DNA from 3 places in the Micromonospora mangrovi genome. Region 2 is predicted to be linked to each of the others. Evidence: riboswitches for the same ligand, from Rfam matches in the RefSeq annotation. Region 2 holds a riboswitch; each other region holds the start of a gene.
The links. Region 2 has a riboswitch for S-adenosylmethionine ahead of ABUL08_RS11690 (putative leader peptide). Riboswitches for the same ligand answer to the same signal wherever they lie in the genome.

Region 1 (9,440 bases), 3.2 Mb from region 2:
CGCGCAGTTCGGGCTCGTGCAGCTCCATGTGACCAGTGTAACCGTTGTTCGACTTTCGTCGAACAAGCTCCTAGAGTCGGCGTCGTTGGTTCGACGATACTCGAACATTGGAGCTGCGATGCGCTCTCGTCACGCCACCTTCCCGCTCTTCGCCGTGCTCAGCTGGGGCGTCATGTTCCCCGTCCTGGCCAGCGCCCTCACCCGGGTCGACCCGCTCAACCTCACCACCGTCCGCTACCTGCTCGCCACCGCCGTCCTGGTCGCGCTCCTGCTGCTCCGGGAGGGCCCCGGCGCGCTGCGCTCCGGTGGCCGGGCGGTCGAGGTGGTGGTGCTCGGGGTGCTCGGCTTCGCCGGGTTCAACGTGCTCACCAACCTGGCGCTCGGGCACGCCGCCCCGCAGCAGATCGCCCTCTTCGTCGCCACCGTCCCGCTGGTCACCCAGCTGGTCCGCTGGGTGCGCGACGGCGTACGCCCCCGGCCGGCGTTGCTGGTGGTCTCGCTCTTCGCCCTGCTCGGCGTCGGCCTGGTGATCACCCGGGGCCGGCTCGACGGGCTCGGCCAGTTCGGGGTCGGCGGGTTGCTGATGATCGGCGCGGTGCTCGGCTGGGCCGTCTACACCCACGGCGCGAGCCGGTTCGCCGACTGGTCCCCGCTGCGCTACACCACGCTGACCGCGGTCGCCGGCACCGTGACGATGCTCGTCGCCAGCGCCGTCGCCGACCGTACCGGCCTCCAGCACGCGCCCGCCGCCGCCGACCTCGTCGCGGTCGCCCCGCAGCTGGCGTACGCCGTGCTGGTCGCCGCCGTGCTCGCGGTGCTCGCGTGGAACACCGGGGTCCGGCGGCTGGGTGCGGCGGACGCCGCGCTCTTCATGAACCTGGTCCCGGTGACCACCTTCGTGGTGCAGACCGCCCGCGGCTACCGCCCCGGCGTGGTGGAGCTGGTCGGCGCGGCCCTCACCATCGCCGCCCTGGTCGCCGCCAACCTGGTCACCCGCTCCCGCCCCGCCGCCCCCACCCCGGCACCGACCCCCGCCGCGGTCACCGACCGCCCCGCGGTGATCGACCCGATCGCCCTCGTCTCCCGCTGACCCCCCACCGCCGTGGGCGGGGCCGGCACTTTCCCGGAAAGAGTGGCCTCCGTCGGCCCGGAAGCCCCTCTTTCCGGGAAAGTGCGCGCTTGCGGGGTGGGGGGGTGGGGGTGCGGGGTGGGTCGGGTGGCTCACAGCGTGGGATCCGCGCGGGGCGGGGGCGGGGGAAGTGCTTAGACTCGGCGGTACAACTGCATACCTCATCCAGAGGGGCTGAGGGATACGGCCCGACGACGCCCCGGCAACCACCCGCACGCTCGACGACGAGCCGCGCGGGCAGGTGCCAATTCCGTCCCCGCCGCAGGGTGCGATGCGGGGAAAGATGAGAGGACCTCCTCGACATGACGTCGACGCTTCCCGCCGCCCCCGGCATCGACACCTCCCTCAGCCCGGCCCGCGCCCTGGTCTGTCGCGCCTGTTCCGCGCGCTACCCGCTCGCCGCCCAGCACGCCTGCTACGAGTGTTTCGGGCCGCTGGAGGTCGACTACGACACCGCCGCCCTCGCCACCGTCACCCGCGAGCAGATCGAGGCCGGCCCGAACAGCATCTGGCGGTACGCGGCCCTGCTCCCGGCCGGTCAGGACCCGGCCACCCGGGTGACCCTCGACCCGGGCCTCACCCCGCTGGTCGCCGCCCCGCACCTCGCCGCCGAGCTGGGCATCACCGCCCCGCTCTGGGTCAAGGACGACAGCGCCAACCCCACCCACTCGTTCAAGGACCGGGTGGTCTCGGTGGCGCTGACCGCCGCGCGGGCGCTGGGCTTCACCCGGTACGCCTGCGCCTCCACCGGCAACCTGGCCAACTCGGTCGCCGCGCACGCCGCCCGGACCGGGGCGCCGTCGGTGGTCTTCATCCCCAGTGACCTGGAGCAGGGCAAGGTCGTCACCACCGCCGTCTACGGCGGCGAGCTGGTCGCCATCGACGGCTCGTACGACGACGTGAACCGGCTCTGCGGTGAGCTGGTGGAGACCGACGAGTTCGAGGACACCGCCTTCGTCAACGTCAACGTCCGGCCCTACTACGCGGAGGGTTCGAAGACCCTCGGGTACGAGGTCGCCGAGCAGCTCGGCTGGCGGATCCCCGCCCAGGTGGTGATCCCGATGGCCTCCGGCGAGCTGCTCACCAAGATCGACAAGGCGTTCGCCGAGCTGGTCGAGATCGGCCTGGTCGAGGCGCCGGCCGGCGGCTGGAAGGTCTTCGGCGCCCAGTCGGCCGGCTGCAACCCGATCGCCACCGCGCTGCACGCGGAGACCGACACCATCACCCCGGTCAAGCCCACCGGCATCGCCAAGTCGCTGAACATCGGTGACCCGGCCGCCGGTCTCTACGCGCTGGAGGCGGTCCGCCGGACCGGCGGTTGGATGGAGTACGCCGACGACGACGAGATCCGCGCCGGCATCCGCGACCTGGCCCGTACCACCGGCGTCTTCGCCGAGACCGCGGGCGGTGTGACCGTGGCGGTGCTGCGCAAGCTGGTCGCCTCGGGCCGCCTCGACCCGACCGCGGAGACCGTCGTCTTCAACACCGGCGAGGGCCTCAAGACCCTCGACGCCGTGGCCGCCGAGGTCGGCCCCACCCACCGCATCAAGCCCTCCCTCCGCGCCGCCCGCGACGCCGGCCTCCTCACCTGACCTCCCGCCCCACCCTCGGGTTGTCGATCAAGAAGTTCGCGTCGCGGAGGGGTCGATCCCTGACGCGAACTTCTTGATCAACTCGGCCGGGTGGGGGAGGGTGGGATCGCCCGGACGGGGGATCGGGCGCATCGGGGGGTAACTGGCGATTCGCTGTGAGTGCCGAAAACCCACCGGTAAGGACTTGACGACAGGATTCGGACGGCGCAAGATGCTCCGTGCGGGAGGGCGTTTCGCCGGAGACTTTTCAAGTTCTTACGACCCAACGCCGGAGGCGTTGTGCGATCGTCCCTCCCGACCAACGTCGCCATCGGGGCCAGCGAAATTCGCTGGCCCCGATCGCTGTTTGCGGCCACCCTCGCTGCCATGAGCATCACGATCGCGCCGTTCGACGCCGCCGACCAGGCCGCGATCGACGAGGCGTACCGGATCGGCGCGGCGGCCAACGAGGTCGACGTGCCAGACTTCCCGCCGTTCTGCCGGCAGCGCTTCGAGGCTGGCGTCCGCCACCCGATGCCGGGCGTCGCACCGCGCTGGTCGCTGGCCCGGCTCGACGGCGTACCGGCCGGGTATCTCCGGCTCGACCTGCCGCAGCTCGACAACACCGAGAACGCCACCGCCGAGCTGGTGGTGCATCCCGGGCTGCGGCGGCGGGGCGTCGGCCGGGCCCTGCACGAGCACGGGCTGCGGGTGCTGCGCGAGGACGGCCGCAAGCGGGTGGCCTGGATGACCGTCTCGGCGCTGCCGGGCGGGAGCGCCCGCTCCGAGGCGGGCGACGCGTTCTCCGCCGCGACGGGTGCCCGGCCGGTGCTCGCCGAGGTGCGCCGCCGGCTCGACGTCGACCGGCTCGACGCCGCGGCGCTCGACGCCCTGGCCGCCGAGGCCCGCCGGCACGCCGCCGGCTACCGCACGGTCCGCTGGCAGGGCGACACCCCCGAGGAGTACGCCGCCGACGTGGCCTACCTCGACGGCCGGCTGATGACCGACGCCCCGCTGGGCGACCTGGAGTGGGAGCCGGAGCAGGTCGACGTGGCCCGGCTGCGGGGCACCGAGCGGGCGCTGGACGCGCGGGGCCGCCGCCGCTACCACCACGCGGTGCGGCACGAGGAGTCCGGCCGACTGGTGGCCTGGACCATGATCGACCTCGGTCCGAGCGCGGACTGGCACGCGTACCAGCAGATCACCCTGGTCGACCCGCCGCACCGGGGACACCGGCTCGGCCTGTTCGCCAAGATCGAGAATCTGCGGTACGTGCGGGACCACGAGCCCGCCCTGCGCGCGATCGACACCTGGAACGCCGCCGAGAACCGGCACATGGTCGCCATCAACGAACAGCTCGGCTTCCGACCCGTCGACACCTGGACGGACTGGCAGTTGACGATCTGAGATGTGACACGGGCCTACTGATCCTGGGGGTTCCTGTTGCATGATGGCGGACATGACGGAGACCCCGCACCCCCTGTACGACAGGCACGCCGACACCCTGAACCGTGCGCTGACCGCGATCACGGAGCGGGGCTACTGGTCCGCCTACCCGGAGTCGCCCAGCCCCCGGGTCTACGGCGAGACCGCCGCCGCCGACGGGAAGGCCGCCTTCGAGGCGTACCTGAACGGCGACTTCCCGCTGGACCAGCCGACGGACGGCGACACGGTCGCCACCGAGGCGAGCCCGTTCGGGCTGGCGCTGGACGTCCGCTATCCGCACGCCTCCGCCGACCAGCTGGTGGCCGCCGCCTCCGCCGCGCTGCCGGCCTGGCGCGACGCCGGCCCGCAGGCCCGGGCCGGGGTGTGCCTGGAGATCCTGGACCGGCTGCACAGGAACGTCTTCGAGCTGGCCAACGCGGTGCAGTTCACCAGCGGCCAGGCGTTCGTGATGGCCTTCCAGGCCGGTGGCGCGCACGCGCTGGACCGCGCGCTGGAGGCCGTCGCCTACGCGTACGCGGAGATGACCCGGCACCCGGGGACGGCCGGCTGGGAGAAGGCCGCCGGCAAGGGCGACCCGCTGCGGATGACCAAGACGTTCCACGTGGTGCCGCGCGGCGTGGCGCTGGTGATCGGCTGCAACACCTTCCCGACCTGGAACTCGTACCCGGGCCTCTTCGCCTCGCTGGTCACCGGCAACCCGGTGATCGTCAAGCCGCACCCGCGCGCCGTGCTGCCGCTCGCGATCACCGTGAAGTACGCCCGCGAGGTGCTCGCCGAGGCCGGCTTCGACCCGAACCTGGTGCAGCTCGCCCCGGAGGCCCCCGGCGAGAAGCTGGCCTCCACGCTGGCCCTGCACCCGGCCGTGAAGATCGTCGACTTCACCGGTTCCACCGAGTACGGCGACTGGCTGGAGGCGAACGCCCGGCAGGCCGCCGTCTACACCGAGAAGGCCGGCCTGAACACGGTGGTGATCGACTCCACCGACGACTTCGCCGGGCTGTGCCGCAACCTGGGCTTCACGCTCACCCTCTACAGCGGCCAGATGTGCACCACCTCGCAGAACATCCTGATCCCCCGGGACGGCATCTCCACCGACCAGGGGCACAAGAGCTTCGACGAGGTGGCCGCCGGGATCGCCGGCGCGGTCGGCAAGCTCACCGCCGACCCGGCCCGTGGCGTCGAGCTGACCGGCGCGATCGTCAACGACGGTGTGCTGGAGCGCCTCGACGAGGTCACCAAGGTCGGCGAGCCGGTGCTGGAGTCGCGCACCGTCGCGCACCCGGCGTTCCCGGGCGCGGTGGTCCGTACGCCGACCATCGTCAAGCTGGCCGCGGACGACACGGCGACCTACTCGCGGGAGTGGTTCGGGCCGATCTCGTTCGCCATCGCCACCGACTCGACCGCGCACAGCCTGGAGATCCTGCGCGCGACGGTGGGGGAGAAGGGCGCGCTGACCGCGGCCGTCTACTCCACCGACGAGGCGGTGCTGGACGCGGCCGAGGCGGCGGCGATCGACGCCGGGGTGCACCTGTCCTGCAACCTGACCGGCGGCGTCTTCGTCAACCAGTCGGCGGCGTTCTCCGACTTCCACGGCAGCGGCGCCAACCCGGCCGCCAACTCGGCGCTGACCGACGGCGCGTACGTGGCGAACCGGTTCCGCATCGTGCAGAGCCGCCGCCACGTCTGAGCGGTGCGCCGAGGGGCTCCTCCGGTGCCGGAGGGGCCCCTCGCCGTCGTCCGTCAGGCGGTACGCCGCATCTGGAGTTCACGCAGGGCGGGGATCCTCGGGTGCGGGACGCGTACGCCGGTGTCGGTGAAGCCGAGCCGCTGGTAGGCCCGGTAGGCGCGGTCGTTGCCGACCACGACCTCCAGCATCAGCTCCGGCCGGCCGCACCGCCGGGACCAGGCGGCCACCGCCTCGACGAGGTCGCCGAGCAGCCCGCGACCCCGCCAGGCCGGCGTCAGATAGACCGCGTAGATCACCGTCAGGCCCGGCTCGTCGGGTGCGGCGATGCCACCGGCGTGCCCGACGAACCGGCCGCCGGGGTCGGCGACGAACTGGGCCGTACCGGTGCCGACGGAGACCGCCGCGACCCGGGCCGCGTACTCGGCGTGCGGGCGGGCGGCGGCCTCGGCGACCGTCTCCAGGAAGGCCAGCGGCGAGTCGGCGAGCATCTCCAACCGCAGGGCCCGCATCCGGGCGGCGTCGGCGGGGCGGACCCGGCGCACGGTGGTCGTCCGGGTGGGCGTGCTGGCGGTGGCGCTGGTCATTCCGCATGCATACTCCAGGGACGGCTGTCCATGTCGTACCGGGCGCGGAACCTGGCCGGAATGTGACCGATTTGGGGTCGTGCGTCGTCGTCACGCCTCGTGTAGCGTGCGATTTCGGTCACCGAATTCAGCGGCCGTCGCCGATCGCCGAAACGGTGATCCGGTCGCGGCCCCGGCGCGCGTCCGAGCAGGTGGAACGCCGCGCAGAGTGAGGAAGTGCACCGTGGCACAGGGCACCGTGAAGTGGTTCAACTCGGAAAAGGGTTACGGCTTCATCGCCGTCGACGGCGGGCAGGACGTGTTCGTCCACTTCTCCGCGATCGAGATGGACGGCTACAAGGCACTGGACGACGGCCAGCGGGTCGAGTTCGAGATCACCCAGGGGCAGAAGGGCCCGCAGGCCGACCACGTCCGCGTCATCGCCTGATCCGGCGCCGCCCGTCCGGCGGCGTCTCCACCCGGGGGATCCGGGGCTGCGGTGCGGGTGCGCACCGGGGAAGATCATGAGCCGTTCCAGCCATCGCTGCTGAGGAGGGTCCATGTCCGACCAGCCCCCGTCGGGTCCCGCCGAGCCGGGGCCGTCCGGTGCCGGCCTGCCGGCCGACCCGACGTCGCCCCCGCCACCGGCCGCGGATCCGGCCGCCCTCCCGCAGCCCGACCACCAGGGGTACGCCCCGTCGGGCGGGCAGCCCGGTGCGGCGTACCCGGCCCCGACGCCGGGGTGGGGCTGGCCGGCGTACCCCGGTTCACCGCCGATGCCCGGCCAGGCGTACGCCTGGCCTCCCGCCGGGGCGGGCTGGGACCCGGCGGACCCGCTGGTCACGCCCCCGCACGCCGGGATCGGCGGCTGGTTCTCGCGGCTCGGCGGCGCGCTGCGGCGCGGCTGGCGGTCGCTGCTGCCGATCGTGCTGCTCACCCAGGCGGTGCCCGGCGCGGTGGTCTCCGTGCTCGGCCTGGCCCTCGCGCCGACCGGCGAGCCGACGACCGGGGCGGACGGCGCACCGATCCTGCCGGAGGGCTACCTCCGGGAGATGCTCACCTTCTATGTCACGGTGCTCGTCGCCGGCCTGCTGCTCGGCCTGGTGCAGAACCTGGGGTGGGCCGCGGGCACCTGGGTGGTCACCCGGCAGGCGGCCGGCGAGCCGGCCGGCACCGGGGCGGCCCTCCGGTACGGGCTGCGCCGCGCCCTCGGGCTCTGGGGCTGGTCGTTGGTGACCGCGCTGCTGATCACGGTCGGCGTCTGCTTCTGCGTCCTCCCGGGGATCTATGCGGCCTTCGCGCTCGCCCTGGTCGGCCCGGTCTATCTCTTCGAGCGGCAGAACCCGGTCGGTCGCTCCGTCCGGATCCTGCACCAGCGGTTCGGCCCGGTCCTCGGTCGGCTCGCGGTGGTCGCCGCGGCGATCGTCCTCGGTGGCCTGCTGGGCTTCGTGCTGGAGGCGGTCGGTCAGCTCCCGTTCGGCCAGCACCCGTTGGACTCGCCGGGCACGGCGGCCGGCGCGGTCGGGGTCTCCGTCCTGGCGGCCGTGCTGGCGGTCCCGGCCAGCCTGGTGCAGCTCGCCGGTCTGGTCCTCACGTACGCCGAGCAGCGGGCGTACGAGGGCCCGGTGAACGCCGCCCGACTGGCCGCGGAACTCGGCTGACCCGGGCCATCGTGCTTGCACTCGGCAAGGGAGAGTGCTAAACCTGTCATTGGCACTCGCATACCGTGAGTGCCAATGGTCGGGGCGGTAGGGCCACGGCCGCGCGGGCGTCTCGATGGCGCCCGGGTGGCACATGGCCGGTCGTCGCGGGCTGTCCGGCCCGACCGAGGAGGACGTCGTCGTCGCCAGGTGGCGACGTCCCCAAGGTGCGTACACCAGGCGGCCCATCCGGGGCACAACACTCGGGTGGCCCGTGAGTGTCCAGGAGGACAACGCCGTATGGCCAAGATGATCGCGTTCGACGAAGAGGCGCGCCGCGGCCTCGAGCGGGGCATGAACCAGCTCGCCGACGCCGTGAAGGTGACGCTCGGCCCCAAGGGCCGCAACGTCGTGCTCGAGAAGAAGTGGGGTGCCCCCACCATCACCAACGATGGTGTGAGCATCGCCAAGGAGATCGAGCTCGAGGACCCGTACGAGAAGATCGGCGCTGAGCTGGTCAAGGAGGTCGCCAAGAAGACCGACGACGTTGCCGGTGACGGCACGACGACGGCGACCGTCCTGGCCCAGGCCCTGGTCCGTGAGGGCCTGCGCAACGTGGCCGCCGGCGCCAACCCGATGGCCCTGAAGCGGGGCATCGAGGCTGCCGTCGCCAGCGTCTCGGAGGAGCTGCTCAAGCTCGCCAAGGACGTGGAGACCAAGGAGCAGATCGCCTCCACCGCCTCCATCTCGGCCGGTGACAACACCGTCGGCGAGATCATCGCCGAGGCGATGGACAAGGTCGGCAAGGAAGGCGTCATCACCGTCGAGGAGAGCAACACCTTCGGCCTGGAGCTTGAGCTCACCGAGGGTATGCGCTTCGACAAGGGCTACATCTCCGCGTACTTCATGACCGACCCGGAGCGCATGGAGGCCGTCTTCGACGACCCCTACCTCCTGATCGTCAACAGCAAGATCTCGTCGGTGAAGGACCTGCTCCCGATCCTCGAGAAGGTCATGCAGTCCGGCAAGCCGCTGCTGATCATCTCCGAGGACATCGAGGGCGAGGCCCTGGCCACCCTGGTCGTCAACAAGGTCCGGGGCACCTTCAAGTCCGTCGCCGTCAAGGCGCCGGGCTTCGGTGACCGCCGCAAGGCCATGCTCGCCGACATCGCCATCCTCACCGGTGGTCAGGTCATCAGCGAGGAGGTCGGCCTCAAGCTGGACGCCGTCACCCTCGACATGCTGGGCCGCGCCCGCAAGGTCGTGGTGACCAAGGACGAGACCACCATCGTCGACGGTGCCGGTGACGCCGAGCAGATCCAGGGCCGGGTCAACCAGATCCGGGCCGAGATCGACAAGAGCGACTCCGACTACGACCGCGAGAAGCTGCAGGAGCGCCTGGCC
Region 2 (9,440 bases):
CAGCAGGCTCTTGTGGACCGGCGGCCCCATCGACAGCGGCACCAGCACCACGATCACCGTGTAGACCAGGTAGGGCAGCTCGGCCCGGCGCAGGCCGACCAGGGCGACCAGCAGCACCGCGACCGCGCACCACACCCGCAGCGCGTTGGCGCTGTTCGGCCCGGTCAGCGCCCCCCACGCCACGCCGAGCGGGTTCTGCACGGTGATCCCCCAGCCCTTCTCCTGGGCGTGCTTGTAGGCGTACCAGTCGCCACTGCGCCAGCGACAGAACGCCATGAAGGTCCACCAGCCGGCCGGGACGAGCAGCAGCGGCCAGCCGGTACGCACACAGCGCAGCAGCGTCCGCGGGTCGAGCCGCCAGCCGTGCTGGCGCAGCAGCACCAGGGCGAGCGGGACGACCACCACGAAGCCGACCGAGCGACTCAACGCCAGGAAGTAGCCGACGATCCCGACCAGCAGCCAGCGGCGCTGCTCGGCGTACCAGAAGGCGGCCAGCGCCAGGCAGAGGAAGAGCGACTCGGTCAGCGCCGCCTGGAACAGGAACGCGGTCGGCAGCAGCACCAGGTAGCGGACGAACCGCCGACCCGCCACCGGGTCGTCACCCTGGCCCGCAGCCGGGTCGGCGCCGAGCAGCCGGGCGCCGAGCCGGTGGGCGTAGTAGAGCTGGAACAGGAACGCGACGTTGGCGACCACCAGCAGGGCCCACGCGGTGTGCCCGCCGAGCAGCAGCGCGACCGGCCGGGCCAGGAACGGGTAGAGCAGCGGGAAGCCGAAGTCCCGCCACGGCTGGTCCAGCGGCAGCCGGGCCAGGTGGTCGTAGAGGAACGAGTCCCAGGCGAACCAGAGCGAGACCCACCGGTGCGACGAGACGGCGTGCTGCTGGGTGCGCATCATCGCGTCGTCCGCCGGGGGCGCCCCGGGCACCTGGTCCCAGGCGCTCAACGCGAGCACCCCGACCAGGCTCAGCACCAGCTTCGTGCCGACGAAGACGGCCAGCACGAACCCCCACGGCTCGGGCACCCGGTCGGCCAGCCGGGACCACGCCCGCCGGCCCACGGCCGGCCACCCGCCCGGTCCGGTGCGCCGCGGTGCGGTGGCGGGGCCCGCCCGCCGCCCGTCCGTCATCCGATCCCCCACCGGTCGCCCCCGCGCGGCGCCGGGCCGCGAACCGGACCGGCATCCCCGTTGGTGCCGGGTTGACACCTCGGGACGGCGGGCGGTTCGGCGACCGGCGACAATCCCCCGGCACGGGTACGTGAGTTCGGGCGCAGGCCGGGTAAGGGCGCTGCCGCAACGAACAGCCGGCTGGCGGGGGGCTCGGGGAGCATGAGCGAGAAGAACGGCACCGTGGTCATCGGGGCGGGGCCGGCGGGCCTGACCGCTGCCTACGAACTGCTCCGGCACGGCGAGCCGGTCCGGGTGTTCGAGTCCGACGACGTGGTGGGCGGGATCAGCCGCACGGTGGTACGCGACGGCTGGCGGTTCGACATCGGCGGGCACCGGTTCTTCACCAAGGTGTCCCGGGTCGAGGCGTTCTGGCACGAGATCCTGCCCGACGAGGACTTCCTGCTGCGGCCCCGGATGAGCCGGATCTACTACCAGGGCGCGCTCTACGACTACCCGCTCAACGCCGGCAACGCGCTGCGCAACCTGGGCGTCGTGGAGGCGCTGCGCTGCGTCGGCTCGTACGGGCGGGCCCGGCTGCGCCCGCCGAAGGACCAGTCGCACTTCGAGGGCTGGGTGTCGGCCCGGTTCGGCTGGCGGCTGTACTCGAAGTTCTTCAAGACCTACACCGAGAAGGTCTGGGGGATGCCGGCCGACCAGTTGCAGGCCGACTGGGCCGCCCAGCGGATCAAGAACCTGTCGCTGTCGAAGGCGGTGCTCGGCGCCCTGCTCCCCCGCCGCAACCGCAAGGACGTGACCAGCCTGATCGAGGAGTTCCAGTACCCGAAGTTCGGTCCCGGGATGATGTGGGAGCGCTGCACCGAGCAGGTGGAGAAGCGCGGCGGGTCGGTGCGTACCGGCGCGTGGGTGACCGCCGTGCACCGGGACCCGGCGACGCGGCGGGCCACCGGCGTGACGGTGGTCGACGCGGACGGCGAGCGCACCGAGCCGGCCGACCACGTGATCTCCTCGATGCCGATCTCCGCCCTGGTCCACGCGATGCGCCCGGCCGCGCCGGAGCGGGTGCGGGCCGCCGCCGACGACCTGCGCTACCGGGACTTCCTCACCGTCGCGCTGGTCGTCCCCGAGGAGTTCTCCTTCCCCGACAACTGGATCTACGTGCACGACCCGGCGGCGAAGGTGGGGCGGATCCAGAACTTCGGCTCCTGGTCGCCGTACCTGGTCAAGGACGGGCGCACCTGCCTGGGGCTGGAGTACTTCGTCTTCGAGGACGACGAGATGTGGCGTACGCCGGACGCGGACCTGATCGCCCTCGGCACCGCGGAGCTGGAGCGGCTCGGCCTGGTCCGGCCCGGCTGCGTGGAGGCCGGCCACGTCGTGCGGATGCCCAAGGCCTACCCGGTGTACGACGAGCGCTACCAGCACAACGTGGACGTGATCCGGGACTGGCTGGCCCGTGAGGTACCGAACGTGCACCCGGTGGGGCGCAACGGCATGCACCGCTACAACAACCAGGACCACTCGATGCTCACCGCGATGCTGACCGCGGAGAACATCGCGCACGCCGCCGGGCACGACGTGTGGACGGTCAACGTCGAGCAGGACTACCACGAGCAGAAGTCGACCACCGGCGGACGGGCCGACGGGCGGCACGGCACCGGCCGGGACGCGCCGATCATGCCGGCCCGCCCCGACGGGCACCGCCCGGTACGCGAGCTGAGCGAGGCCACCCCGACGGCGGTCCGCCGGCCCTGAGCCGGGGCGGTAAGGGGCCGTACGTGAGGGTGGTCATAACGACTGGACGCCCCGGGCGGCCCTGCTGCTAGCCTTCTCGGCAGGTCATGAGCGCCAGCGCCAAGCCCCGGCTCGCTGGCCGGCAACCCTCCTCCGCGGTGGGGTGCCCCGGGTGAGGACCAGGCACCGACGGGACGTCGGTGCAAGCGTGGCCTGGAACCCAGGTCATCACCGACCCGAGGGAACCATGTCTGCTCACCATCGCACCCCGCCCGGCGACCACGTCGCGCACCCGACCGGCTTCGCGCTGGTCAAGCGCCGGCACGTCGACCTGATGCGGGTGTGCAGCGCCGGCTGTCGCCGCACCCGCTGAGCGCCGCACCACCCCTTCCTTCCTCGATCCACCCATCGGCACGCCCGGCGTTCGGGCGGTGCCGTCGGTGGCGTGTGCCCACGCCACCGCTCGACCCTGGAGAACCTCGTGCGATTCCTGCCTGCCCTGACCCGCGTCGCCGCGCTCGGCGCCGCCGCCGTACTCGCCGCGACCGGCCTCACCGCCTGCGGCGACGACGGCGCCACCAGCGAGGCCGCCAACCCGTACGGGCTGCTGCGGCCCGGCGTGCTGCGCGCCGGCACGCTCACCGACGCCCCGCCGAACGTGTACCTGAAGGACGGGAAGTTCACCGGCTTCGACAACGACCTGCTCGTCGCGGTCGCCGCCAAGGCGGGCCTGAAGGTCGAGTTCGTCGGCACCGACTTCTCCGCGCTGCTGTCCCAGGTCAACAACCACAAGTTCGACGTGGGCAGCTCCTCGATCACCATCACCGAGGCGCGGAAGAAGACCGTCGACTTCGGCAACGGCTACGACTTCGGCTACTTCGGCCTGGACGTGCCGGCCGGCTCGCCGATCACCGGCTTCGACCAGCTCGCCGGCAAGCGGGTGGTGGTCGTGCAGGGCACCGTGCAGGACGACTACGCCACCGGCAAGGGCCTCGACCCGGTGCGGGTGCCGGACTACAACGGCGCCCTGAACCAGCTCAAGGCCGGCACCGCCGACGCCTGGATCGCCCCCGCCGAGATCGGCGAGAAGTCCGCCGCGGACAGCGCCGGCAAGATCACCGTGGCGGCGAAGCAGCTCAGTCCCGCCCCGACCGCGTACGCGGTGGCCAAGGGGAACGACAAGCTGCGCGCGGCGCTCGACAAGGGCCTCGACGAGGTCATCGCCGACGGCACCTGGACGCGGCTGCAGGCGCAGTACTACCCCGGCCGGCCGATCCCGGCGGACTTCACGCCCGGCAGCGGCACGGTGACCACCCCGGCGCCGTCGGCGTCGGCCACCTCCTGACGGTACGGACACCACGAGCGGACGCAGGGCGGCGGGAGACGAGCGGATGGATCCACTGAGCACCCTCTGGGAGACCTTCTTCGACGGGGACTCCATGCGGCAGGCACTGCCGGAGATGCTGACGGTCGGCCTACCCAACACGCTGATCCTGGCGGTCTCCGCCGCCCTGCTCGGCTCCGTGGCGGGCCTGCTGCTGGCGGTCGCCGGCATCTCCCGTACCCGATGGTTGCGGTGGCCGGCCCGGGTCTACACCGACGTCTTCCGCGGCCTGCCGGCGGCGGCGACGATCCTGCTCATCGGGGTCGGTCTGGCGCCGCTCGGCATGCGGATCTGGGGACCGGACCCCTACCCGCTGGGCGTCCTGGCGCTCTCGCTGATCGCCGCCGCCTACCTCGGCGAGATCTTCCGCGCCGGTATCCAGAGCGTGGAGGCCACCCAGTTGGAGGCCGCCCGCGCCCTCGGCTTCTCCTGGGGACGGGCGATGCTGCTGGTCGTCGTCCCGCAGGGCGTACGCCGGGTCCTGCCGGCCTGGGTGAACCAGCTGATCGCCCTGATCAAGGACTCCAGCCTGGTCTACTTCCTCGGCCTGGTGGCCAGCCAGCGGGAGCTGTTCCGGATCGGCCAGGATCACGCCGCCACCACCGGCAACGAGTCGGCGCTGCTGCTGGCCGGGCTCTTCTATCTCGCGCTGACCATCCCGCTGACCCACCTGGTGAACGCGATCGACCGGCGGCTGCGCCAGGGCCGGGCCGTGGCGCCGCCGGACGACGACGACCTCGAACCGCTGCCGGTCACCGGACGGAAGGACACCCGATGAGCACCGTCACCGCCCCGGTCGGCCTGGCCGTCCGCGACGTGCACCTGGCCTTCGGCGCCCACCGGGTGCTGCGCGGCGTCGACCTCGACGTGCCCCGGGGCGGTACGACCTGCGTGATCGGTCCGTCCGGCTCCGGCAAGTCCACCCTGCTGCGCACGGTGAACCGGCTGATCGAACCCGACCGCGGGGACGTGCTGCTGGACGGTCGCAGCGTGCTGCGCGACGACCCGGACGCGCTGCGGCAGCGGATCGGCATGGTCTTCCAGCAGTTCAACCTCTTCCCGCACATGACCGTGCTGCGCAACGTCACCCTCGCCCTGCGCCGGCTGAGGAAGCTCCCCGAGGAGGAGGCCGTCCGCGTCGCACGGGAGCAGCTGGAGCTGGTCGGGCTGGCCGGCAAGGCCGACGCCCGGCCGGCGCAGCTCTCCGGCGGCCAGCAGCAGCGGGTGGCGATCGCCCGGGCGCTGGCGCTGCGCCCACAGGTGATGCTCTTCGACGAGCCCACCTCGGCGCTCGACCCGGAGCTGGTCAAGGGGGTCCTCGGGGTGCTGACCGAGCTGGCCGCCGGAGGCATGACGATGGTGGTGGTGACGCACGAGATGGGCTTCGCCCGCCAGGTCGCCGACACGGTGGCCTTCATGGACCACGGGGTGGTGCTGGAGGCGGGCGAGCCGGCGGCGGTCTTCGGGTCGCCCGAGCACCCGCGGCTGCGCCGCTTCCTCGACCAGGTGCTCTGACCCGCCCCCGCCCGGTGTGACCGCCGGCTCGCCAGCTACGCGAAGAGTCCGGTTACGGTGATCATCCCCGCGGGTAGGAACCGGTCCGGCCGGAAACGTCGGTCCGGTGGTGCGCCGGTCCGCCTGGGAGGGGTGCGGACAGTGCAGGGGTGGGTGAAGGCCGCCGTCGGGCGGCTGCGACAGGCGTGGGTGCCGGTCCTCGAGGCGGCCCTGGCGGCGACGGTCGCCTGGCTGGTGGCGGCGAAGCTGATCGGCCACCCCGATCCGTTCTTCGCGCCCAGCGCCGCGCTGATCGTCCTCGGGGAGTCCCGTGGGCGGCGACTGCGGCAGACCGTCGAGCTGATCCTCGGGGTGGCCGCCGGGGTGCTCACCGCGGAACTGATGATCGAGGCGCTCGGCCCGGGCGTCGGGACCATGCTGGTCGTGCTGCTGCTGACCCTCGGCGTCACGGTCGCGGCCGGGGCGAGCAGCACGCTGGTCATGCAGACCACCGTCTCCGCGCTCTATCTGGTGGTGGTCGCGCCGAAGGCCGAGTTCATGCCGTTCCGGTTCGTCGACGCGCTGATCGGCGGCGCGGTGGCGCTGGCCGCCAGCCAGCTCGTCACGGCCCGCGACCCGATCGCCCCGCTGGTCGCCGAGGCCCGGCAGACCTTCGCGGACCTCGCCGACCTGATCGACTGCGTGAACGACGCGCTCGGCCACTGCGACGAGAAGCAGGCCCGCGCCGCGTTGGACCGGGCCCGGCAGGTCGACGGCTGCGTGGAGCGGCTCCAGAAGGCCGTGCAGGCGTGCGGGGAGACGCTGCGGCTGCGGGTCCGCCGCCGGCGGCACCTCGGGCAGGTCGAGGACGTCGAGGCGACCGCCCGGCAGCTCGACTACGCGGCCCGCAACATCCGCGTCCTGGCCCGCAACGGGGTGACCCTGGCCCGGCTGCACACCGCCACCCCGCCGCAGCTCGACGACGCGCTGCGCGCCCTCGCCGAGGCGGTCCGGGCCGCCGGCGCGGCGCTGGCCACCGACCTGACCGGCCGGGACGACGCCGACCGGCACGTCGGCCGCGCCGACGAGGCCGCCCTGGCGGCGGTACGCATCGGCGCCGACCTGCTCGCCACCGACCCGCCGCTGCCGGTCGTCATGATCGTGGGGCAGATCCGGGCGACCGCCATCGACCTGCTGCGCGGCGTGGGCGGCGACGACGTCGCGGTACTGGACCGGGTCGACGCGGCGCTCGGCCTACCGGCCGTCTGACCGGCCCTACCCCGGCCCGTCCTCGTCGGGGCTGTCCCCGTCGCAGCGGTCGGAGAGGGCGTACCGGGTGAGCACGACGTCGGCGATCCGGCGCACCTCCAGCACCCGTGCCGGACGGGCCGGATGCCACGGGAACCGGCCGTCGACCACGAACCGGGGCGCCCGGCCGTCACCGACGAAGAACGGCGCGACCACCAGGTGCAGCTCGTCGGCGAGGCCGGCGGTGAGGAACTGGACGTGGACGGCGCCGCCGCCCTCCACCATCAGCCGGCGGACCCCCCGGGCGGCCAGGTCGGCCAGGACCGTCGCCGGGGTCACCGGCTCACCGCCGTCGACCACGGTGGCCGCGTCACCGAGGCGTTCCCGGGTCTTCTCCACCGCCCCGCTCGGGGAGTAGACGAGCTTCTCCCCGTCGCCCATGGTGAAGAACCGGGCGGTCGGGTCCAGGTCGCCGGTGCCGGTGACGGTCACCTTCACCGGGGACGGCGGCAGGCCCCGGGCCACCCGGTCGGCGCGGCGCCGCGCGGAGCGCACCAGCAGGCGGGGGTCGTCCCGGCGTACGGTGCCGGCGCCGACCAGGATCGCGTCGCAGCCGGCGCGGACCGCGTCGACCCGGTCCAGGTCGTCGTCGTTGGAGAGCAGCAGCCGCTCCGCCGAGGCGTCGTCGATGTAGCCGTCGATCGACATCGCGCAGCTCAGCAGCACGTACGGGCGGTCGGTCACGGAACGAAGGGCAGGTCGAGGGCGTGGTCGCCGCGGGTGGCCTTGGTCGCCAGGTAGCCGGCGTTGGCCGGGGAGAGGTGCACCCCGGTGGGCACCCGGTCGGCCACCGTCACCCCGAGCCGGCCCAACTGGGCGGCCTTGTCCGGGTTGTTGCTGAGCAGGGCCACCCGCGCGACGCCCAGGGCGGCCAGCATCTGCGCGGCCACCGTGTAGTCCCGCTCGTCGGCGCCCCGGCCCAGCGCCTGGTTCGCCGCGTAGGTGTCCAGCCCCGAGTCCTGCAGGGCGTACGCGTCGATCTTGGCGTACAGGCCGATGCCGCGGCCCTCCTGCCGCAGATAGAGCAGGAACCCGCCGGCCTCGGTGATCCGCTCCACCGCCTCCCGCAGCTGCGGCCCGCAGTCGCACCGCTGGCTGCCGAACACGTCACCGGTGAGGCACTCGCTGTGCGGGCGGACCAGCGGGGCGTCGGCGGCCTGCCGCTCGACCGTCCCGGCCCAGTCCCCGAGCCCCAACGCGAGGTGTTCGCGGCCGTCGGCGAGGCCCTCGAACGAGAACACCCGGGCGCTGGTGGCGTAGCCGTCGGGGAACCGCAGCGGGACCGTGACCTGGGTCCGGACCGTCGCCTCCGGCAGCGTGTCGTCCATCGTTCTCCTCTGTCCGGCGTCGCCCGGACCGGCCGGCGACGCACCCCCCACGACCCACCGTAGGCGGGCTCACGCCGTGGCGCTCGACCTCGCCGAACGCCTGCGCCCCAACAGCAGCACCACCGCGCCGGGCAGGCTGGAGACGAGCACCAGCGCGCCGTACACCATGGCGGCGGCGACGCCCTGCGCGGCGGTGAGGCCCGCCGCGGCGAACGACCACGCGGCCACCCCCTCGCGCGGACCGAAACCACCGACGTTGGCCGGCAGTCCCATCGCCAGCAGGGCCAGCAGCGTCAGCGGGACCAGCCGGTGCAGCGGCGCGTCCGCGCCGGCGGTGCGCGCCGCCACCACGAAGGTGGCCAGGTGCCCGGCCACCACCACCGCCGAGGCGACGACCACGCCGCACCAGGTGCGCCGGGCGAGCAGCCCGGCGCGCACGTCGGCCAGCGCGGTACGCGCCCCGCGCGCCCACCGGGACGCGCCCGAGGTGGGCACCACCCGGGCCAGCAGGACCAGCGCCACCCCGACGGCCACCAGCACCGCCACCACCGCCGGCAGGTACGGCCGGACCGGGGACGGCAGCGCGAGCAGGACGACCAGCGCGATGCCGAGCTGGACGACCTGACCGGCGGTACGCTCCCAGACCACCGCGCGGATGCCCCGGCTGACGTCACCGGCGTCCCGGCCGTGCCGCACCGCGCGGTGCACGTCGCCGAGCACCCCACCGGGGAGCGTCGAGTTGAGGAACACCGCCCGGTAGCAGTGCGCCACCGCGGTGCCCAGCGGCAGCCGCACGCCGAGACCGTCGGCCACCAGCGCCCAGCGCCAGGCACTGCAGACCGTGGTGACCAGGCCGATGCCGAGCGCGGCGGCCAGCGCGGGCCCGTCGATCAGCCGCAGCCCGGCCAGGAACGGGCCGGCCCCGACCCACCAGACGAGGGCGACGAGCACACCGAGCCCGCCGAGGGTGCGCAGCACCGCCCAGCCGGAGCGGGCCGCCGGTGCAACGGGTGCGGCGGGTGCGGCGGGTGCGGCGAGCGTCGCCTGTGCCACGCGGTCCTCCCTGG
Region 3 (9,440 bases), 3.2 Mb from region 2:
CACGCTGGCCGGGTCGGCCCGGTCGACCACGATGTTGGGGTGCATGTTCCCGTCGCCGGCGTGCCCGACCACGCCGATCGGCACGGCGCACTCCTGCGCGATCCGGGCCACCCCGTCGAGCAGCGCGGCGAGCGCGCCGCGCGGGACCGCCACGTCGTCGATCACCAGGCCGCCGTTGCCCTCGGGGAAGGCTGCCGCGGCGAACTTCTCCATCGCCGGGTGGGCCAGCCGGCGGGCCTGGAGCAGGGCCGCCGCCTCGACGGCGTCGGTGGCCGCGTAGACCTCGTCGGCGCCCGCCGCCGTGCAGACCTCGGCGATCCGGGCCAGGTCGTCGGCCGCCCGGGAGCCGGTGTCCACGGCGGCCAGCAGCAGCGCCTCCGCGTCGGTGCGCAACCCCATCGGCTGGTACGCCTCGATGGCCGCCAGATGGGTGCGGTCCAGCAGTTCCAGCAGGCTGGGGCTGAGCCCCCGCTCGGCGATCCCGGCCACGGCGGTGCCGGCGGCGGCGGTGGAGGGAAAGACCGCCACCAGGGTCAGCGACTCCTCGGGGGCGGGGCGCAGCGAGACGGTCACCTCGGTGATCACGCCGAGGGTGCCCTCGGAGCCGACGAAGAGCCGGGTCAGGTCGTACCCGGCGACGCCCTTGGCGGTCCGCCGGCCGGTACGCAGCACCTCACCGGAGGCGAGCACCACCTCCAGGCCGAGCACGTACTCGGTGGTCACGCCGTACTTGACGCAGCACATGCCACCGGCGTTGGTGGAGACGTTGCCGCCGATGGTGGAGGACTCCCAGGAGCCCGGGTCCGGCGGATAGTAGAGCCCCTGCTTCGCCACCGCGCCGGCCAGCGTGGCGTTGACGACGCCCGGCTGCACCACGGCGATCCGGCTCACCGGGTCGATCTCCAGGATCCGGTCCATCGCCACGGTGCTCAGCACCACCGCCCCGTCGACCGCGTTCGCGGCGCCGGCCAGCCCGGTCCGGGCTCCCTGCGGCACCACCGGTACGCCGTGCCGGGCGGCCGCCCGGACCACCGCCACCACCTCGTCGGTGCTGCGTGGCCGGGTGACCACGAGCGGCGTACCGGCCTCGCAGAGGTCGGCCTCGTCCCGTTCGTGCAGCCGGAGCAGGTCCGGGTCGGTGAGGACGGCGGTGTCGCCGAGGGCGGCCCGCAGGTCGTCGAGGAGGGGGCTGTCGGCCATGCGGGAAGGCTAGGTCGTCGCCGCGTGATCATCAACCGCCCGGGCACCGGTTAGGGTGGCCGCCATGCTGTACCTGGACCGGCCGACCGTGCCCGCGCGGGGGCGGCTCTGGTCGCACCTGATCAGCGACGTCTCCTACGCCGAGCTGCACGCCTTCGCCGAGGCGCTGGGCGCGCCCCGCCGCGGCTTCGACCGGGACCACTACGACATCCCGGCGGAACGCTTCCCGATGGCGGTCTGGCTCGGTGCCCGGGTCGTCCCCAGCCGGGAACTGGTCCGGCTGCTGCGCGCCGCCGGCCTGCGCCGCCCCCGGCACCTGCACCGCTGAACCGACCGCCTCAGCCCATGAGGACGCCGAGTTCGCGGGTGAGGTTGGCGCGGGCGGCGGCCTCCCAGCGGGCGTGCAGCGGCGGGAGCCGGAACAGGGCCGGCAGGGCGAGCAGCGCGGTGAGCACCCGGGCCCGGCCGGCGCGGAAGTCCGGCTCCGGCACGTGCGCGTACTCGCGGCGGACGGCGGCGGCGTAGCGGTCGTAGCGGGCCGGTGGGGCGGCCAGGACCGCCAGGTCGGCGTCGCAGAGCAGCGCCCCGTCGGGGTCGTCGGCGGCGACCGCGTGACCGGCCGTGAGCAGCACGAGTCGGCGTACCTCCGCCACCGCCTCGGCCGGCGTGCCGGCGTCGGCGAGCAGCCCGGCGGCGAGGTCCGCGCTGGCCCGCTCGTTGGCGTCACCCGCCGCGCGGGGATCGTAGACCGCGTCGTGGGCCCAGGCCGCCAGCCGGACCAGCGCCGGTCGGCGCGCCAGCCCGGCGTACGCGTCGACCACGTCGAGCACCGCGCGCAGGTGGTCGAGGCGGTGGTAGTGCCGGTGCGGCTCCCGCCAGCCGGCCAGCAGCCGGGCCCCGGCCCGGTCCACCGCCGCCGGGTCGGTGGCGCCCGCCGCGCCGGCCGCGTCCCGCCACCGCTCGATCAACTCGTCCACCCGGTGCAGTCTGCCGCACCGGTGCGAGGATTCGCCGGGTCCGGGGCGGGTAGTCCCCGCCGTGGCCCGGGACCGAAGACCTCCGTTCATGCGACGTGGCGCGCTGCGCGAGGGTCTGGTGGACGCCGACGCGGCGCGGATCGCCGAGGGGATGCAGGAGCTGCGGCAGCGGAGCCGGGCGACCCTGCACGACCGGCTGCACCGGGTGCGGGCCGCGTTCGGGCTGGCCGTGCAGGCGGGACTGGCCGCCGCGCTGGCCTGGATGGTGTCCCACCAGTTCCTCGGCAACCCGCAGCCGGTCTTCGCGCCGATCTCCGCGGTGGGCACCCTGGCGGCCTCGGTGGGCCAGCGGTTGCGCCGGACCGTGGAGCTGATCGCCGGGGTGGCGGTGGGGGTGGCCCTGGGCGACTTCCTGATCTATCTGCTCGGCGCCGGCGCGTGGCAGCTCGGCCTGGTGGTCACCGCCGCCATCGTGATCACGGTGTTCGCGGGCGCCAGCGTGGCGATCGTGATCCAGGCGGCGGCCACCGCGGTGCTGATCGTGACGCTCAGCCCGTCCACCCAGAACCTGGAGATCCCCCGCTTCGTGGACGCCTTCGTCGGCGGTGGCATCGCGCTGCTGGTCACCGCGATCCTGCTGCCGCTGAACCCGTTACGCGTGATCAACCGGGCCGCCCGGCCGGCGCTGGACCTGCTCTCCGAGCAGCTCGACGTCTGCGCGGAGGCGCTGCGTACGCGGGACCGGGGCGCGGCGCAGCAGGCGTTGTTCCGGCTGCGGGAGAACAAGGAGGAGCTGAATGCGCTCTCCGAGGCGATCGAGGGCGCCAAGGAGACCATCACCATCTCGCCGGCCCGCTGGCACCGGCGCAGCGAACTCACCCACTACGCCGAGGCCGCCGAGCCGATCGACCGGGCGATGCGCAACAGCGGCACCCTGATCCGCCGCTCGGTCACGATGATCGAGGACGAGGAGCCGATCCCCGAGCCGATGCCCGACGCCGTCGCGCACCTCGCCGAGTCTGTACGCCTGCTCCGGCACGAGTTCGCCGCCGGGGAGGAGCCGGAGCAGGCCCGGGAGCGCTGCCTGCGCGCGGTCAGCGAGGCCGGTCGGGCGTACGCCATGGGGGTGGGCTTCTCCGGCAGCGTGGTGATCGCCCAGGTGCGGACCACCGCCAGTGACCTGATGGTCGCCTCCGGAGTCGACCAGGACGAGGCGAACCGGCTGGTCCGGCAGGCGTTCGGCGACCACGAGCAGCAGCGCACCGGTCCCGCCGAGGCCGCCCCCGCCCCGAAGCCCCCGACCGCCCCACCGCTCGGCTGAGCGCCGGCCGGGTCACCAGTCCCGCAGCGCGGCGAGCAGGCGGTCGACGTCGGCGACGGTGCTGCCCAGGCCGATGCTCGCCCGCAGCGCGGTGGGCGGCAGGTCCCGCCGGCCGCTGCGCGCGGCGGCCTCGGTGAGCAGCCGCCGGGCCAGCGGGTGGGCGCAGAACAGCCCGTCCCGCAGCCCGATCCGGTGCTCGGCGGCGAGCCGGGCGGCCACCTCGGCGGAGTCCCGGCCGGCGACCACGAACGAGACGATGCCCACCCGGGGTGCGTCGGGGCCGAAGGTCCGCAGCTCCACGACGTGCGGCAGGGCCGCCAGCCCGTCCCGCAGCCGGGTCAGCAGCGCCTGCTCGCGGGCGTGCAGCGCGGGCCGGTCCGCCTCGGTGAGCGCCGCGCAGACCGCCGCCAGGGCCACCGCGCCGAGCAGGTTGGGCGTGCCCGCCTCGTGCCGGGCCGGGCCGGTGCTCCACCGCACCTCGTGGGTGCCCGCGCCGACGTGGCTGGTCGCCCCGCCGCCGATCAGGTACGGCGGTGCCGCGTCCAACCAGTCGCCGCGCCCCACCAGGACGCCCGCGCCGAACGGCGCGTACAGCTTGTGGCCGGAGAGCGCCAGGTAGTCCACGTCCAGCGCGGTGAGGTCCACCGGGACGTGCGGGGCGAGCTGGGCGGCGTCCACCACGATCCGGGCGGCGTGCCGGTGCGCCACCCGGGCCAGCTCGGCCACCGGCCAGCGTTCCCCGGTCACGTTGCTCGCCCCGGTCACCGCGACCAGCACCGGCGGGCCGGCGGGGGTCGGGGCGGGTCGGCCGGCGGGCACCCGGCGCAGCTCGCCGAGGGCGGCGTCCAGCGCGCGTACCGCCTCGGCCGGGCTGGCCGGCACCGGCAGCCGGACCGAGCCGCGCGGCCAGGGCAGCAGGTTGGCGTGGTGCTCACCGGCGAAGGTGACGACCGTGGTGCCGGCCGGGAGCGCCCGGGCCAGCAGGTTCAGCGCGTCGGTGGTGTTGCGGGTGAAGACCACGTGGTCGCCGGCCCGCGCGCCGACGAAGTCGCCGACCGTCTGCCGGGCCCGCTCGTAGGCGAGCGTGCAGCGCCGCGACAGCGCGCCGGCGCCGCGGTGCACGCTGGCGTACCAGGGCAGCAGCTCGGCCACCGCGTCGGCTGCGGCTCGCGCGCAGGGTGCGCTGGCCGCGTGATCCAGGTTGATCTCACCCGGCACGCCGAGCACGGCGAGTGGGTCGGTCCCGGCCGGGGCCGGGAGGACGGGCGTCGGGGGTACGAGGGTGACGGTCACGCCAGCTGCCTCCAGGGTCCTGGGGACCCCGGGGTGTGGGCACCGGGACGGGGTCCGCGCTTGCCCAGCACGTTGTTCGGGCTGGGCCCGGTCATCACCCGGGGCACCCCACCGCGAACTCGACGAGGGTTGCCGGCCAGCAAGCCGGGGCTTCGCGCTGGCACTCGTGACCTGCCCGGCAGCTTAGCGGTCGGAATGCGGCCGGACCAGTGGGCCCGAGGTGACTACGCTGACCGCATGGCCGACACCCCGCCCGGCGGAGCCCTGCCGCCGCCGACCGCGCCCGCCGTTCCGCCCGCCGGCGCGCCGGCCCCCCGGATGCCGCTGCGCCGGCTCGGCTGGCGGCGGTTCCTGGCGCTGGCCGCGGTCGTCCTGGTGATCGCCGCCGGGGCGGTCTTCATGGTGTGGACGCTCGGCGAGAACCTCGGCGCCGAGGCGCTGCTGATCGGCGTGGTCGCGGCGATCCTGCCGGTCCCGGTGCTGGTCGCCTGTTTCCTCTGGCTCGACCGATACGAGCCGGAGCCGCTGAAATACCTGATCTTCTGCTTCGCCTGGGGTGCCTTCGTCGCCACCGCGGTCTCGCTCAACGTCAACGAGTTCTTCGCCGGGCAGTTCAAGCACTGGGGCCTGCCGACCGCGCTGACCGCCGTGCTGGTCGCCCCGTTCATCGAGGAGCTGACCAAGGCGCTCGGGCCGATCCTGCTGCTGGTGTTCCGCCGCCGCGAGTGGTCCGGGGTCACCGACGGCCTGGTCTACTGCGGGCTCTCGGCGGTCGGCTTCGCGATGGTGGAGAACATCCTCTACCTGGGCGGCTACGGCTACCGGGTCGGCGTCGAGGAGTACGGCCCGGCGACCGGCGCGCGTCAGGTGATCGCCATCTTCATCGTCCGGATCCTGCTCTTCGGCTTCGCCCACCCGCTCTTCACCTCGATGACCGGGGTGGGGCTCGGGATCAGCGCCCGGGCGGCGGACCGGCGGCTGCGGATCCTCGCCCCGATCGCCGGCCTGCTGCTGGCGATGATGCTGCACGGCACCTGGAACCTGCTGCCCTCGCTGGCGGCGTCGACCGGCCAGCCGCTGATCGCGCTCTACGGCTACATCGGCGTGATGGTGCCGATCTTCTTCGGCATGGTCGGGCTGGCGGTCTGGCTGCGCGCCTGGGAGGGGCGGCTCACCGAGCGCACCCTGCCGGACTACGTCCGCGCCGGCTGGCTCACCCCGCCGGAGGTGGCGGCGCTGGGCAGTCTCGGCCGGCGGCACGCGGCCCGGACCTGGGCCCGTCGGGTGGCCGGCGACGGTGGGGTGAAGGCGATGCGCGGCTACCAGTTCGCGGCGACCCGGCTGGCGTTGCTGCGGGACGGGATGCGCCGAGGGCTGGACCGCAAGCCTGCCGACCGGGACCGGACCGCGCGGGAGGAGCGGGAGCTGCTGGACGCGATCGCCGCGTACCGGGCGTTCTTCGTGGGTCGGGATCCGCAGGCGCCGGTCGGGGTCTGGGACGGCAACCGCTACCACCTGCGCTTCCCGGACGGGTCGCAGCGGGCCGTGGAGGCGCCCGACGAGCCGGTGGTGCCGATCCCGGTGGTGCTCGCCCCGCCGCCGCCCCCGGCCTGGCCGGCCGGCTACGGCCCGCCCGGCTGGTACGGCCCGCGCCCGGCCGCACCCTGGCCGCCGGGCGCCTGACCCGCCGGTGGCGGGCCCGGCTCAGGTCATCAGGCCGGTGAGGAAGTCGCCGAGGCCCTGGGCCATGGCCATCAGCAGCCCGCCGATCGCCTTGAACAGCTGCGCCGCGCCGTCCGGCCGGAACGCCATGAAGTAGATCAGGAACGCGACGCTTCCCCAGGTCAGCAGCTTCTTGACGAATACCGGCATGGTCCCTCCCCAGGGCGCGCTGGAGATGCCTGGCTTCCCGCCGGGCAGCAGCGCAAACGGCGGGGAGCTACAGGTAGAGGCCGGTGGAACCGGTCTCCACGCGTTCGGCGGCCACCGCGTGCACGTCGCGCTCGCGCAGCAGGACGTACGCCTTGCCGTGCAGTTCGACCTCGGAGCGCTCGTCGGGGTCGAAGAGCACCCGGTCACCGACGACGACGGCGCGGACGTGCGGGCCGACCCCGACGGCGGTCGCCCAGGCCAGGCGCTTGCCCACGGCCGCGGTGGCCGGGATGACGATGCCGGCGGTGGAGCGGCGCTCGCCCTCGCTGCCCTCCAACCGCACCAGTACGCGGTCGTGCAGCATGCGGATCGGCAGGCCGGAGTCGAGGTTCTGGTCGGCGGTCACGCCGGAGACGGTACCCCGTCGCCCGGGGCGGACCGGCCGGTGGTTACGCGATGGCGCCCCTGGGCAATGTGGCGGAACCGCCCTACGGTGAGGCGGTCCGACGTATCCTGGCTCCCCGTCTTTCTCGGTGGGCCGGTTCTGTTGCAGGAGGTGCGCTTGAGCCGCTTCGAGCGGGTACGCGGACGGCTCCGCCGCGCGTACGAGTCCGGACGCGAGTCGGTGCGGGCGGACCGGCGGGACGTCAACGACGCGCCCGACGAGCCCCGGGTGGCCTCGCCGGCCACGCCGGGCCCGGTGGCGCCCACCTCGGCGACCGTGGTCGGCGTGGAGCAGCCGGCCGCGCTGCACACCTCCACCGCCAGCCGGGACGACGCGGACGTGCCGCACGCCCTGCGGATCGGCGCGGCCTGGTCGTGGCGGCTGATCGTGATCGGGGTGGTGACCTGGTCGCTGATCCGGATCATCGGCACCATCCGCATCGTGATCATCCCGCTGGCGGTCGCGCTGCTGTTGTCGGCGCTGCTCGCCCCGGCGGTCGGCTGGCTGCTCAAGGCCCGCTTCCCCCGGTCGCTGGCGACCGGGGTGGTGCTGGTCGGTGGCCTGGCCGCGGTGATCGGCACGCTGACCCTGGTGGTCAACGAGTTCATCGCCGGTGTGCCGCAGTTGAGCGACAAGTCGTCCGAGGGGGTCCGGCAGATCCAGAACTGGCTCAAGACCGGTCCGCTGCACCTGTCGGACAGCCAGCTCAACCGCTACATCGACGAGGCGCAGGGCTGGATCAACGGCAACACCTCGAAGTTCACCAGCGGGGCCCTCTCCACCGCCGCCACCCTGGCCGAGGTGCTCACCGGCACCATCCTGGTGCTCTTCGCGACGTTCTTCTTCCTCCGGGACGGCAACCGGATCTGGCGCTTCCTGGTCCGGCTGCTGCCGGTGGCCGCGCGCTGGAAGGTGGACGACGCGGGCCGGGCGTCCTGGTCGACGCTGGGCGCGTACGTCCGGGCGACCGTGCTGGTCGCGTTCATCGACGCGGTCGGCATCGGCATCTTCCTGGTCATCTTCGACATCCCGTTCGCCTTCCCGCTGGCCGCGCTGGTCTTCCTGGGCGCGTTCATCCCGATCGTCGGGGCGGCCCTGTCCGGTGTCGTGGCGGTGCTGGTGGCGCTGGTCGACAGCGGCCCGGTGACCGCGTTGATCATCCTGGGCGTGGTGATCGGCGTGCAGCAGGTCGAGGGGCACCTGCTCCAGCCGCTGATCATGGGCCGGGCGGTGGCCATCCACCCGCTCGCGGTGATCATCGGGATCGCCGCCGGGGTGGTCCTCGCCGGGATCGCCGGTGCGCTGGTCGCGGTGCCGCTGATCGCGGTGCTCAACACCGCCGTTCGCCGGCTCGCCGCGCGGACCGTGCCGGACACCCCGCCGGACGCGGTGGTGGTCGCCTCCCAGGCGCCCTGACCGATCGACCGTTCCTGACGCCCGCGTCTCCCCGGTGGGGGCGCGGGCGTCAGCTCTTGGCCAGCCGCTCCAGCGCGCCGCGCGCCACGTCCGCGCGGGTGGTGTACCAGAACGGGGGCAGCGAGCGGCGCAGGAAGGGGCCGTAGCCGCGGGCGGTCTCCAGCCGGGAGTCGAGCACCGCGACCACGCCCCGGTCACCGGTGGCCCGGATCAGCCGCCCCACGCCCTGGGCCAGCCGCACGGCGGCGATCGGCACGCTGACCGCCGCGAAGCCCGAGCCGCCGCCGGCGTCGACGGCCGCCGCCCGGGCCGCCGCGAGCGGTTCGTCGGGGCGGGGGAACGGCAGCCGGTCGATCACCACGAGCTGGCAGGCGTCGCCGGGGACGTCCACCCCCTGCCAGAGCGACATCACCCCGAACAGGCAGCTCTCCCGCTCCTCGCGGAACCGGCGGACCAGCAGCGGCAGTGCCTCCTCGCCCTGCAACAGCACCGGCAGGTCGGTCCGCGCGCGGACCAGCTCGGCGGCCTGCTGCGCGGCCCGCCGCGAGGAGAAGAGCCCGAGGGTACGCCCACCGAGCGCCCCGACCAGCGCCAGCAGTTCCTCACCGGCCGCCTCGGGCAGCCCGGAGACGCTGGGCCGGGGCAGGTGCGCGGCGACGTAGAGGATGCCCTGCCGGGCGTAGTCGAACGGTGAGCCGACGTCGAGCGACCGCCAGCCCGGCCCGGAGGTGGCCGGGACGGTGCCGGTGGCGGCGGCGCTGCCGGGAGCGACGGCCACCGGGGCGGCGGCGGTGTCGCCGCGCGCCGTGCTGGCGGCGAGAGCGGCGGCGGCCGGGGTCGGCGGGGTGGGTGTCGGCGCGTCCAGCCCGAGGGCGCGGGCCACCGTGTCGAACCGGCCGCCCAGCGCCAGGGTGGC

Region 1: another riboswitch for S-adenosylmethionine. It lies ahead of thrC (threonine synthase); the one in region 2 lies ahead of ABUL08_RS11690 (putative leader peptide).
Region 3: another riboswitch for S-adenosylmethionine. It lies ahead of ABUL08_RS26350 (aminotransferase class V-fold PLP-dependent enzyme); the one in region 2 lies ahead of ABUL08_RS11690 (putative leader peptide).

Annotation. Positions count from the first base shown of each region.
Region 1 covers NZ_CP159342.1:5,806,071-5,815,510, forward strand. Annotated here, with positions in the region: gene ABUL08_RS26260 (ArsR/SmtB family transcription factor) at 1-28, opposite strand, end outside; gene ABUL08_RS26265 (DMT family transporter) at 119-1,090, shown strand; SAM riboswitch class I at 1,288-1,419, shown strand; gene thrC (threonine synthase) at 1,432-2,721, shown strand; gene ABUL08_RS26275 (GNAT family N-acetyltransferase) at 3,088-4,107, shown strand; gene paaN (phenylacetic acid degradation protein PaaN) at 4,160-5,833, shown strand; gene ABUL08_RS26285 (GNAT family N-acetyltransferase) at 5,887-6,417, opposite strand; gene ABUL08_RS26290 (cold-shock protein) at 6,641-6,844, shown strand; gene ABUL08_RS26295 (hypothetical protein) at 6,957-8,057, shown strand; gene groL (chaperonin GroEL) at 8,337-9,440, shown strand, end outside.
Region 2 covers NZ_CP159342.1:2,607,220-2,616,659, forward strand. Annotated here, with positions in the region: gene ABUL08_RS11680 (hypothetical protein) at 1-1,056, opposite strand, end outside; gene ABUL08_RS11685 (NAD(P)/FAD-dependent oxidoreductase) at 1,327-2,880, shown strand; SAM riboswitch class IV at 2,963-3,074, shown strand; gene ABUL08_RS11690 (putative leader peptide) at 3,107-3,232, shown strand; gene ABUL08_RS11695 (ABC transporter substrate-binding protein) at 3,341-4,204, shown strand; gene ABUL08_RS11700 (amino acid ABC transporter permease) at 4,251-5,021, shown strand; gene ABUL08_RS11705 (amino acid ABC transporter ATP-binding protein) at 5,018-5,758, shown strand; gene ABUL08_RS11710 (FUSC family protein) at 5,900-7,006, shown strand; gene ABUL08_RS11715 (RibD family protein) at 7,013-7,729, opposite strand; gene ABUL08_RS11720 (GTP cyclohydrolase II) at 7,726-8,373, opposite strand; gene ABUL08_RS11725 (lysylphosphatidylglycerol synthase transmembrane domain-containing protein) at 8,443-9,351, opposite strand.
Region 3 covers NZ_CP159342.1:5,822,636-5,832,075, forward strand. Annotated here, with positions in the region: gene ABUL08_RS26330 (FAD-binding oxidoreductase) at 1-1,200, opposite strand, end outside; gene ABUL08_RS26335 (DUF4031 domain-containing protein) at 1,265-1,528, shown strand; gene ABUL08_RS26340 (HD domain-containing protein) at 1,539-2,177, opposite strand; gene ABUL08_RS26345 (FUSC family protein) at 2,266-3,498, shown strand; gene ABUL08_RS26350 (aminotransferase class V-fold PLP-dependent enzyme) at 3,511-4,791, opposite strand; SAM riboswitch class IV at 4,843-4,963, opposite strand; gene ABUL08_RS26355 (PrsW family intramembrane metalloprotease) at 4,987-6,474, shown strand; gene ABUL08_RS26360 (hypothetical protein) at 6,496-6,663, opposite strand; gene ABUL08_RS26365 (GroES family chaperonin) at 6,731-7,069, opposite strand; gene ABUL08_RS26370 (AI-2E family transporter) at 7,226-8,524, shown strand; gene ABUL08_RS26375 (ATP-dependent DNA helicase) at 8,574-9,440, opposite strand, start outside.